3 regions of the Paenibacillus sp. USHLN196 genome follow, and region 3 is predicted to be linked to each of the others. Evidence: predicted binding sites of a transcription regulator. Region 3 holds the regulator's gene; each other region holds the start of a gene.

Region 1 (4,024 bases), on a different contig from region 3:
CCTGGGGCATTCATCCGGGAATGCAGATCGTGCCGATCTGTGAATTCACACCTATGGCCAATCCGAAGAAAATCATGGCCAAAGCGTGGGATAACCGTTATGGAGTAGGACTTGCACTTGAACTGGTTGAAGCGCTGCACAAGGAAAAACTGCCTAATACGCTCTATGCTGGTGCAACGGTTCAGGAAGAACTGGGGCTTCGCGGTGCACGTACAGCGGCCAATCTGATTCAGCCGGATATCTTCTTCGCACTTGACTGTAGCGCGGCGAATGATATGACAGGGGATAAACAGTCATTTGGACATATCGGACAAGGGGCATTGCTTCGTATTTTTGACCCGGGTATGTTCACCCATCGCGGAATGGTGGAGTATGTGCAAGACACCGCTTCATCCAATCAGATCAAAATGCAATATTTCATCTCGCCAGGCGGTACCGATGCAGGTCAAGTTCACCTGAGTGGAATTGGTGTACCTTCAACGGTAATTGGTATCTGTGCCCGTTATATTCACACCTCTTCCTCCATCATTCACACAGACGACTATGATGCAGCCAAGGAGCTGATTGTGAAGCTGGTGAAAGGTCTGGATCGGACAACAATGAATACCATAATAAATAACGCGTAAAAGTTGACAAGAGACCTCCTAACTATATCGGGAGGTCTCTTTTTTATATCCACAACGATATCAGTTGAACACATTTACACAGAGGATTAATAGGCCGAACATTATAGGGAATTACACATAAGATACAATAACGGTAGATGATTCAAACACCAAACAGCGGGGGACCTGTTATGGCAGTGAGAAGGAATGGAAAATCGAATAAAGGTTCCAAAAAAACAAATGCTGCAAACACCCTTCTCAATGGCAACCTTAAAGGAAGAAATCTGGAACTTATCGTTGCTGCATTACTGGTAAGCGGGAAGTTAAGAGTGGATGCGGTCACGTTGTTTCGAGAAGCTACACTGGTCGTTGAACTGGTCGGACAATATAAAACGTTACAAAACATTACACCATCGAATCAAGACAAACTGGTGCAATTCCTGGATGAGATTGGTGGGGACATGACGTTGAATGATGTTATCCGGGCTTTCCAACAGAGAATCAATTCTTAACGCCAAGAAATGAGGTTGAAGTGATGTCTGACTTTGACGGAAATGGGTTCGCTGAGCTATTGATTATTGTCATTCTTGTTGTTTTATTTGTATTTGGTTCTTCCGATATTGACGATCTAACCGATTCACCATCTCAATCCTGAATTGGCGTACGTGATTACGCTCCATTCATTATGAAATGCATACCTATAAACGCCAGTCCACAATATGCGGGCTGGCGTTTCTTGGATGGCTATAGAAATAGCGGTGAGAATGCAATCCAGGCCAAAATAAGGGTAAGCACAATGCAGACATTCTCTACAACGGCCCCTCGCTTGGTTCCTGTACTCATCAGATTCACCCGTATGCGCCACTTGAACGGTGGTAACGGACGAATACCCCGATTGGTTAGTGAATCGGCCAACAGATGCATCGCATATGCCGTACCTCCCGCTACCCAAATCTCCGGTCCCTGCTGCTGGGTCGTGCTGTAAAGTAAGCCAGCCCATATTGCGGTTCCATAAAGGGTATGTGTCAGTCCCCTGTGAGTCAGGGTGGTGCAGAGCATTAACAGACTGCCTGCAATCAGATTCCATGGCGCGAATGAGTGACCATAGAAAACGAGCCCGAGTCCAATCGCAAACATCAGCACTTTGCGTAGTGAACGCGAGGGTAGAAATGACACAAGTGCAATGAGGATCGCAAGCAACAGGTTCCACGGTTTGGCATGAACATAGAAGTACACAAATACAGCTGTCGGCAAAAGAATAGTCTGTAACAGCCTAATCAGGCTATTAGGCAATGCTCTCGATACCAGCAGCGAATTCGGCTCATCGATGTCAGGCAATAAGGAACCAATCAGAGCAACCGTAACTGCCGGTGCAGTCACCGGCATACCAGCCAACTGAAGTACAGAAAGTGATACGCCTGTCCCGATCATCAGGTGGGATCTTCCCATCATGGTGCAAAAACTTCCTTTCGAAGAAATAGGGAACATACATAGCCCACTTTTGATAGTACAACGAAACCAAAACAAGAACAATAGTTCGCATTTCTTATTTGTATGAAAATAAATATCACTTTCTGTGATGGGGCTCACACTATTATATTTTTGACTCTTCTATCTTTATTAGTGAATTAAATCACATAAACTGTCGTCAACTACTTGTATAATTTCAAATATAAACCACTAAAATTGTTGGTAATGTACAGCGTCTATCCAAGGAGGCATACCCACATGAACGGAAAAAAAGAGAAACTCGTTATCATAGGTAACGGAATGGCAGGAATCAGTACCGTAGAACAAATTTTGAAATTAACATCGCGATTTGATATTACTGTTTTTGGCACAGAGCCCTACCCTAACTACAACCGAATTATGTTGTCCTATGTATTGGAAGGAAGCAAAACACTGGATGACATCGTACTGAATGATCTCCACTGGTATCAGGATTATGGTATTACCCTCCATACAGGAACAACCGTAACCCGGATTGATTCGGATACCCATGAAGTTGTGACGGAGGATGGAACTCGCTTCCCTTATGACAAAATCATCATTGCGACTGGCTCTAACTCCTTTATTCTCCCCGTACCTGGACATGACAAAGAAGGTGTCGTCGGTTTCCGTGATATCGCCGATTGCAATGTCATGCTGGAAGCTGCTAAACAGTATAAACGAGCGGCCGTTATCGGGGGCGGACTGCTAGGCCTTGAAGCTGCCAAAGGGTTGGTACAACTTGGCATGGAAGTTACCGTAGTGCACTTGATGCAGGATCTGATGGAGCGTCAGCTTGATCCGCAAGCTTCAGCCATGTTGAAAGCTGAATTGGAACGTCAGGGTATCCGGTTCAAGATGGGTGCGCAGACTTCCGAACTGCTGGGCGGCGAACGCGTTGAAGGGATACGTTTTGCAGATGATACGGTTCTGAATGTTGATTTTGTTGTCATGGCTGTAGGGATTAAGCCTAATACGGTTGTAGCCCGTGAAAGCGGTATGGAAGTGAATCGGGGCATTGTCGTGAATGACTATATGCAGACTTCACTTGAGAATGTGTACTCGGTCGGGGAATGTACAGAGCACCGCGGCGTATGTTATGGCCTCGTTGCCCCATTGTTCGAACAAGGCATGATTCTGGCGAAACATATCTGCGGGGTTGAGACGGCTCCTTATGAAGGTTCTGTTGTATCCACGAAATTGAAAATTTCGGGTGTGGACGTCTTTTCAACCGGTGAATTCATCGACAGTCCGGAACACACCGTCATTTCGCACAAAGATGACTGGAAACGAACCTACAAAAAGATTCTGCTTCGTGACAATAAAATGGTCGGTGCCGTGCTCTTCGGTGACATTACGGATTCTGCCGAATTGCAAAAGCTGATCAAAAATCAAACCGAAATGACCGAGGAATTGTACGGTTCACTCATGGGCACAGGCTGTGGCGGTCATAAGAAAGCAACCTCTGTTGAAACGATGCCCGAGGACGAGATCGTCTGCGGATGTAACGGAGTGACTAAAGGAACTATTGTCGATGTAATTACAAACCAGGGCCTGACCACTGTAGATGAAATCAAAGCCTGTACCGGTGCAACCCGCTCTTGCGGTGGATGTAAACCGGTTGTGGAACAGATTTTGCAATATGTACTTGGAGACAACTTCAGTACTGGAGCCAAACAGGGCATCTGCGGATGTACATCTATGGGACGGGATGAGATTGTAGCCGAGATTCGTCAAAAAGGGCTGCAAACGACCAAAGAGGTCATGAATGTACTTGGATGGAGTCAGCCAGAAGGTTGTTCCAAATGTCGTCCGGCAATCAACTATTACCTTGGCATGATTGCTCCGGACACGCACGAAGATGAGAAGGAATCCCGTTTTGTTAACGAACGCATGAACGCGAATATTCAAAAAGATGGAACGTATACGGT
Region 2 (4,024 bases), on a different contig from region 3:
TCGTTCGCGGTTATTACAGATAAAAATCAAGGAAATACCAAATATCCATTGGCCGACTATGAGCTGACTCCAGACGTAGCGATTGTCGACCCGGAATTCGTATACTCCCTGCCTAAAACGGCTGTAGCGGATACAGGTATGGACGTACTGACTCATGCGATTGAAGCTTATGTGTCTGTCATGGCGAATGATTACACGGATGGACTTGCGATCAAAGCCATTCAACTGGTGTTCCAATACCTGGAGCAATCTGCGCTGCAAGGAGATAAACTGGCACGTGAGAAAATGCATAATGCTTCCACGATTGCCGGTATGGCGTTTGCCAACGCATTCCTGGGCATTAACCACAGCTTGGCGCACAAATGGGGCGGTCAGTACCACACCGCACACGGACGCACCAATGCAATCCTGATGCCGCACGTCATTCGTTACAACGCGAAAAAACCGACCAAATTCGCATCGTTCCCGAAATATTCGCACTTTGTAGCGGATGAGCGTTATGCCGAAATTGCCCGCATCTTGGGATTGCCTGCCCGTACGACAGAAGAAGGCGTAACCAGTCTCATCAATGCCATTCGCAAACTGAACAGAACATTGGGCATTGAAGAATCGTTCCAGGAAATCGGATTTGATGCCAAAGACTTTGAAGCACATGTGGATTATCTGGCAGACCGTGCCTTCGAAGACCAATGTACAACCGCCAATCCGAAGTTGCCGCTGGTAACTGAACTGGCTGATGTATACCGCAACGCTTTCTACGGAAAGTTTGAATAATAAATTTAGAACGAAGCGTGCCTTATGGCAAGAAGATCAGGGTTCCCCGAGAGGGGAGCCCCGATTGCCGTCTTTCACACAATAACGAGAGGGCAGAAAAACAGAAGAGCGAAGCATCTGTTTTTCAGGATTTATTCTAAGATTTGATTTGCTCCGAGTATAGAGGAGCAATGGTTCGGTTCTAGAGAGATTACACGGAATCCGTGATGTGGCTGTTTGAGCCAGATACACACCCAATAACGAAGAGGGCAGAAAAACAGAAGAGCAAAGCATCTGTTTTTAAGTGGTTATTTTAAGATGTGGTTTGCTCCAAGTATAGAGGAGCAATGGTTCGGTTCTAGAGAGGTTACACGGAATCCGTGATGTGGCTGTTTGAGCCAGATACACACCCAATAACGAAGAGGGCAGAAAAACAGAAGAGCAAAGCATCTGTTTTTCAGGGGTTATTCTAAGATTTGGTTTGCTCCAAGTATAGAGGAGCAATGGTTCGGTTCTAAAGAGGTTACACGGAATTCGTGATGTGGCTGTTTGAGCCAGATGTTCACACAATAACGGAGAGGGCAGAAAAACAGAAGAGCAAAGCATCTGTTTTTCAGGGGGGTTATTCTAAGATTTGGTTTGCTCCAAGTATAGAGGAGCAATGGTTCGGTTCTATAGAGGTTACACGGAATCCGTGATGTGGCTGTTTGAACAATCCCTTTACACGACAACGGAGGGGCAGAAATAACCTGAAAAAGCGAAGCGTTCGCCTTTATCCCCGGATTTTCCCTTTTCGAAAGGGAATCAAAAAAATCTGGGGATAACAGCGATTGGAAGGTTGTTCTGCCACGCAGTGATCCTGTGTAAAGTTTCGGTTCAATGGGACACAGCGCAGGTGGAGTGAGTTAGTTCACTGACTTTGTGACAAAAATCACAGATGATGAAACCCCCAAGTCGTATACTGAAAATGTAAGAAAAACATTCATCCCGCGGTTCCGGTTCCCAAGTAGAGAGAACATGATCCGGTTTATGTGAAACAATTCACATTAATCGCGGCTCTGGGCACACAATGATACGAATGAAGCAACATGTTATGTGTCCAGAAATCCAAATTAGTGGAGGGATTACGATGTCGGTGATTGAAAAAGATGTCAAACAACAAACAGGCTGGAGAAACTTTACCAAAGGAACATGGACCAAATCCGTAGATGTGAATGATTTTCTGGCACACAACTTGTCTCCGTATTACGGTGATGAAGCGTTCCTCGCAGGTGCAACCCAGAATACCAAAGAATTGTGGGAGATCGTATCTGATCTGACCAAAAAAGAACGTGATAACGGCGGTGTCCTTGATGTTGACGTGAACACACCAGGTACTATTATTTCTCACCAACCCGGTTATCTGGATCAATCCAAAGAGCAGATTGTCGGCGTTCAGACCGATGCTCCGTTCAAACGTTCCATTCAACCAACAGGCGGAATCCGCATGATGATTGACGCATGTGAGGCATATGGCTTTGAGATGCCACAAGGCGTCATTGATATATTTACGAACATTCGCAAAACACATAACCAAGGTGTATTCGATGCTTATACTTCCGATATGCGTGCAGCGCGTAAAGCAGGGATTATTACAGGCCTGCCAGATGCTTACGGCCGTGGCCGGATCATCGGTGACTATCGTCGTGTAGCTTTGTACGGGGTAGACTTCCTGATTCGTAACAAAAAAGGTGAATTGAATGCACTCGAAGTTGATGTCATTGATGAAGATGTCATTCGTCTGCGGGAAGAATTGTCTGAGCAGATTCGTGCATTGCAAGAATTGAAGCAATTGGGCGATATGCACGGATTCGATATTTCTTTGCCAGCGACTACAGCGAAAGAAGCGTTCCAATGGTTGTACTTCGGTTATCTCGCTGCCATCAAAGAACAGAACGGTGCTGCAATGTCACTGGGACGTGTATCTTCCTTCCTGGATATCTACATTGAACGTGACCTGCAAGAAGGCATTCTGTCTGAAGAACAGGCTCAGGAATTGGTTGATCATTTCGTCATGAAACTGCGGATTGTCAAATTCTTGCGTACACCGGATTATAACGAACTGTTCAGTGGAGATCCAACATGGGTAACCGAGTCCATCGGTGGGATGTCTGTGAATGGTGAAACACGCGTAACCAAAAACAGCTTCCGTTTCCTGCATACGCTGCACAACTTGGGTCCTGCACCAGAGCCGAACCTGACTGTACTTTGGTCCACGAAACTTCCGGAAGCTTTCAAAGATTATTGCAGCAAAGTATCCATTGAAACCAGTTCAATTCAGTATGAGAATGATGATCTGATGCGTCCGATCTATGGCGACGATTACGGTATTGCTTGCTGTGTATCAGCGATGAAGATCGGGAAACAAATGCAATTCTTCGGCGCTCGTGCCAACCTGGCAAAAGCTCTCCTGTATGCGATCAACGGTGGTCGTGATGAGAAATCCGGAGCACAGGTCGGACCTGAGTATCCTGCCATTACAAGCGAAGTGCTGGATTACAATGAAGTCATGAAGCGCTTCAAACCAATGATGGAGTGGCTGGCGAAGCTGTATATGAACACTCTCAACGTCATTCACTACATGCACGACAAGTACAGTTATGAGCGGATCGAGATGGCATTGCATGACCGTGACATTGTACGTACGATGGCGTGCGGTATCGCGGGTCTGTCAGTTACAGCAGATTCACTGAGTGCGATCAAATATGCCAAAGTTAAACCAATTCGTAACGAACAAGGCATCGCTGTTGATTTCGAAATCGAAGGAGACTTCCCTTGTTACGGTAACAATGAAGACAGCGTAGACAGCATTGCTGTTGAACTGGTCGAGAACTTCATGGGTATGATTCGCAAGCACAAAGCTTACCGTAACGCAGTACCAACACAATCCGTGCTGACGATCACTTCCAACGTGGTATATGGTAAGAAAACAGGGACTACACCGGATGGTCGTAAAGCAGGTGAACCATTTGCTCCAGGTGCGAACCCAATGCATGGTCGTGACAAAAAAGGTGCACTGGCGTCCCTTGGCTCTGTAGCCAAATTGCCTTATGAACACAGTCTTGACGGTATTTCCAATACCTTCTCCATCGTGCCAAAAGCATTGGGTAAAGAGGAGACTACACGTAAATCCAACCTGACTGCGATGATGGACGGTTACTTCGGTCAAAACGCTCATCACCTGAACGTAAACGTATTTGATCGTCAACAATTGATTGATGCGATGGATCAC
Region 3 (4,024 bases):
TACACAAACCAACCTCCAAACAACACAACGGCTGAAATGACGGCAGTTAAAGCAATAGGCAATACTTTTAGCTTCAAGTGAATTACCCCTCCCAGAATTTGGCCCAACCTACTGGCTTATTGGTATAATACGAATATGCGTACATAGACTCCTGCGAGAATTTCGACAGGATTATTTGTTTCGAATGTAACTTTGAGTACATAATTGAGTATATCACATCGTATATACAATTTCGAAGGCGAAAATATGAATAAATTATTAATTTTAACTATTTAAATCAAAAATGTTTACAGACAACACAAAGAACCGGTTCAGTCGGATATCCGTCTGCCGGTTCTTTCAATTCTTTAATTCACTAGCTGAAGCACTCTATTTGTTCTAACTGTTCGGTAGTGTGTAGACCAGGTCCACCTGTTCTCCATTGCTAAAACGATAAAAGCGATAGTGGTTATGCGTACCGTCTTTATAATACACTTGCCACACATATATTCCATTGACAACTCCGGGCATGATTCGCTTAATCTCCCCGGCAGGAACTTCAGAACTGAAGCGATTGCGAATCTGCGCTTCGGACATGCCATTCTGCAGCAACTCGCTGTGTATAGCGTTTGCACCTGTAGCCGGTTGATTGTTTGCATCGAATTTCACCCAGACCATAACTTCCTGGTTATCCTTATTTTTGCCGATCAGGGTCCAGTAGATGTTGTCAGAGCCTTCTTTATCTCCCCAGATGTACTTTCGCAATTCATCATAGGATGTAATGCCCAGCTGCTCCTGAGCTGCCTGTATGGCGAGCGCTTCTTCCTTACGCTGGTCCTGCGTGACATAAACGTAATAACGCTGAAGTCCAAACAGAATCAGAACCAGTGCAAGTAGCGAAATCCATATCCACTTCTTTTTTTTCTTCAAAAGCCGAACTTCCTTTCCCTATGATGCTCTGTCCTGCTATTAACGAGCAAGCAGACCATCAAATGCCAATTGAGACTCACGCAAAATGCGCTCTTCATCCAGCGTCAGACATTCTCCATGTTTAACCACTTGTTTTCCATCCACCCATACGTGCTCTACATCTTTAGCAGAAGCCGAGTAGATCGTATGTGAGATCAGGTCTGTATGTGGATAGAAATGTGCCTGTTCAATGTCCAAGGCGATAAAATCAGCCTTCATGCCGACCTGGAGTGCTCCGGTATTGTTCAAGAAGATGGATTTGGCACCGTATGATGTTCCGAGTAGTAACGCTTCGCCTGCTGGCACTGCCGTCGGGTCACCAGACACGCCTTTGTGGATCAATGCAGCCAGTCTCATTTCCTCGAACATATCCAGGTTGTTGTTGCTTGCCGGTCCGTCTGTTCCAAGTGACACGGTAACTCCCGCTTTCAGCAAAGCAGGTACCCGCGCAACACCGGAGGCAAGTTTCAGGTTACTACCCGGGTTATGGGATACAGCCACATCATGACGCGCCAGAATCTCAATCTCTTCATCATTCAGATGCACCGCATGTGCAACCAGGGATGGACGGGAGAAAAAGCCCAGTTTCTCCAAATGTTCCACAGGACGCAGGCCATAATCAGCCACATTCTGCTCCACTTCACGAAGCGTTTCCGACATATGGGTATGGAGCGGAAGGTTTAGGTCGTTTGCGACCTGTACAAGCTTCTCTATGTAGTCAGGAGGGCATGTATATGGTGCGTGTGGCGAGATTACGGTTGTAATACGACCATCTGCTTGTCCATTCCACTCACGCGCAAAAGCAGCCGACTCCTCCAGCTTCCGCAATTGCTCTTCTTCCGAGCACAGCCCAATGACACCACGTGCCAATGCTGCTCTAACGCCGGACTGTTCCACGACTTTGGCAACCTGATCCATGTGGTCATACATGTCCAGGAAGGCTGTAGTTCCGCCTTTCAACATTTCAAGCACCGATAGCGAAGTTCCCCAATATACGTCTTGTGAAGTCATTTTCGCTTCCATCGGCCACATTTTTTCCTGCAACCATACTTGCAGCGCAAGATCGTCTCCATGTCCTCTGAGCAGCGACATTGCTGCATGACCATGCGTATTGATCAGACCCGGCAGGAAGAACAATCCTTTTCCATCCACTTTGGTACAATTTTCGTCTCCATCCGGCAATGTCTCACCAATATGCACAATCTTGTCATTCTCGACAACCATGTATCCTTGAACCACATTCCATGTTGCGCCTTCATTAACGGCAAATTTACCGTTGTGGATTACCCATCTATTTGTTGTCATCTTCCTCTTCGTCCTTTCCAGTCTCCAAGTAATAGGCCAAACTAAGTAGATCCGTCGTAAAGTCAGCATGGTGAATGCGGATATGCGGCGGTGTTTTTAGAATTGTTGGTGCAAAATTAAGGATCGCTTCAATTCCCGATTCAATAAGCTGATCGGCTACATTCTGGGCTTCCGTATCTGGAACCGTAATAATTCCAATGCGGATGTTGTCTGTTTTAACTGCTTCCGTCAATTCGTTCATAGGCTTCACCGTCAAACTGTTGATTTGACTGCCAATTTTCGGTCCGTATGCATCGAATACAGCAACAATCTTCATATTGTCTTTCAGATATGCGTTGTAGTTGGACAAGGCCTGTCCGAGATTACCCGCGCCTACCAGAGCTACATTAATTTGCTGATCAATCTTGAGGATGTGACGAATCTTTTCGATCAAATAGGATACATCGTACCCGATCCCTTTACGACCAAAATCACCGAAGTAAGCCAAGTCTTTACGAATTTGGGCCGGATTCAGATCCAACCTTTGTCCAAGCTCTTGAGAAGAAACAGTGGCCACCTCACGCTGATGCAACTCGCTCAAATAACGCAAGTACACAGGCAAACGTCGTACCACCGCTTCCGAAATTTTATCTGATTTCATTCTTGCTCCCCCTTACCAAGGCCACGATAAAATAATAGATGAAAGATGAGCATCCTGTATAAATTTAAAGATAAACGTGACATTTTATACAGAATGCTCCTTGTAATTTAGGTTATAAGTTCTACGTGCAACTGCTTTAATCGGATACGGAAATATCTAATAAAGTTTAACGCCAAACGATAGTGTCATGCAATGATATAACGAACATAACAACCATTATTCTTGTTCTGTAGCAGGTTTTTCCAACCACTCGGTAATTCGTGGCACCATCTGCTCTGTAAGCATATGCTCCATTTTGGGACCAGGTAATGAATATAAAAAGAATTTACCATAATACGCTTCGATCACCCGTGTATCATAGACAATCACAATACCTCTGTCCTTCGCTGTACGCACCAATCGGCCAAATCCTTGCTTGAAACGAATGACCGCTTGTGGCACAGACAGTTTCATGAACGGATTTTTCTTCTGCTCCTGAAGCAACTCACTCTTGGCTTCCACCAACGGATGATTCGGTGGCTGGAAAGGCAGTCGCACAATAGCGAGACAGGTTAGCGCCTCTCCCGGGATATCTACACCCTCCCAGAAGCTGCTTGTGCCCAGAAGTACCGTTGCTTTGGCATCTTGGAACCTGCGTGTCAACTTGGAGCGACTTCCACTGTCAACGCCTTGCCCCAGCAACGAGATATCGTTACCAGACAAAGCCTCCTTCAGCGGATCATAGACCTGTCGCAGCATCTTGTATGAAGTAAACAGAACCATCATGCGTCCACGAGTGGCGATTGCGGTCTCTGCGAGTGATTGCACCAGCATATTGACAAAGTGTGCATCCCCCACACTGCCCTTCACACTTGGGAAATCACGTGGAATCACCAGAAGTGCCTGATCGCGATAGTTGAAAGGTGAAGGCAGCATCGACGTTAACAGTCGATTATTCTCGGAGGCTTCCTGCAAGCCCAGCTGTTCAATCATGAACTGGAATGACTTATCTACCGAAAGCGTGGCCGATGTAAGCACAACACTTTTCTTTTTATCAAAAAACAAATCCTTAAGCTGTGCACTGACATCTACAGGTACGGCATACAGCTGGAGAGATTTACTGCGGAACTGGCCGCTGGCTTCCATCCAGTA

The links. The regulator Rex, encoded in region 3, represses fermentation and respiration genes when NADH is low (regulators of the CRP and FNR family bind a similar motif). The targets are predictions, from matches to a motif close to TTGTGAAATATTTCACAA.
Region 1: nirB (nitrite reductase large subunit NirB) is a predicted target of Rex. The motif match lies at 2,227-2,244, and genes of this name have one in related genera.
Region 2: pflB (formate C-acetyltransferase) is a predicted target of Rex. The motif match lies at 1,783-1,800, and genes of this name have one in related genera.

What each region holds. Positions count from the first base shown of each region.
Region 1 is NZ_JBBCYH010000005.1:402,610-406,633, forward strand. Features, by position in the region: gene WFI24_RS15305 (M42 family metallopeptidase) at 1-626, shown strand, start outside; gene WFI24_RS15310 (hypothetical protein) at 797-1,117, shown strand; gene WFI24_RS15315 (metal-dependent hydrolase) at 1,350-2,057, opposite strand; gene nirB (nitrite reductase large subunit NirB) at 2,334-4,024, shown strand, end outside.
Region 2 is NZ_JBBCYH010000008.1:222,717-226,740, forward strand. Features, by position in the region: gene adhE (bifunctional acetaldehyde-CoA/alcohol dehydrogenase) at 1-774, shown strand, start outside; gene pflB (formate C-acetyltransferase) at 1,883-4,024, shown strand, end outside.
Region 3 is NZ_JBBCYH010000010.1:67,359-71,382, reverse strand. Features, by position in the region: gene WFI24_RS22595 (hypothetical protein) at 1-77, opposite strand, end outside; gene WFI24_RS22590 (cell wall elongation regulator TseB-like domain-containing protein) at 379-909, opposite strand; gene WFI24_RS22585 (amidohydrolase) at 949-2,253, opposite strand; gene WFI24_RS22580 (redox-sensing transcriptional repressor Rex) at 2,240-2,893, opposite strand; gene dinG (ATP-dependent DNA helicase DinG) at 3,110-4,024, opposite strand, start outside.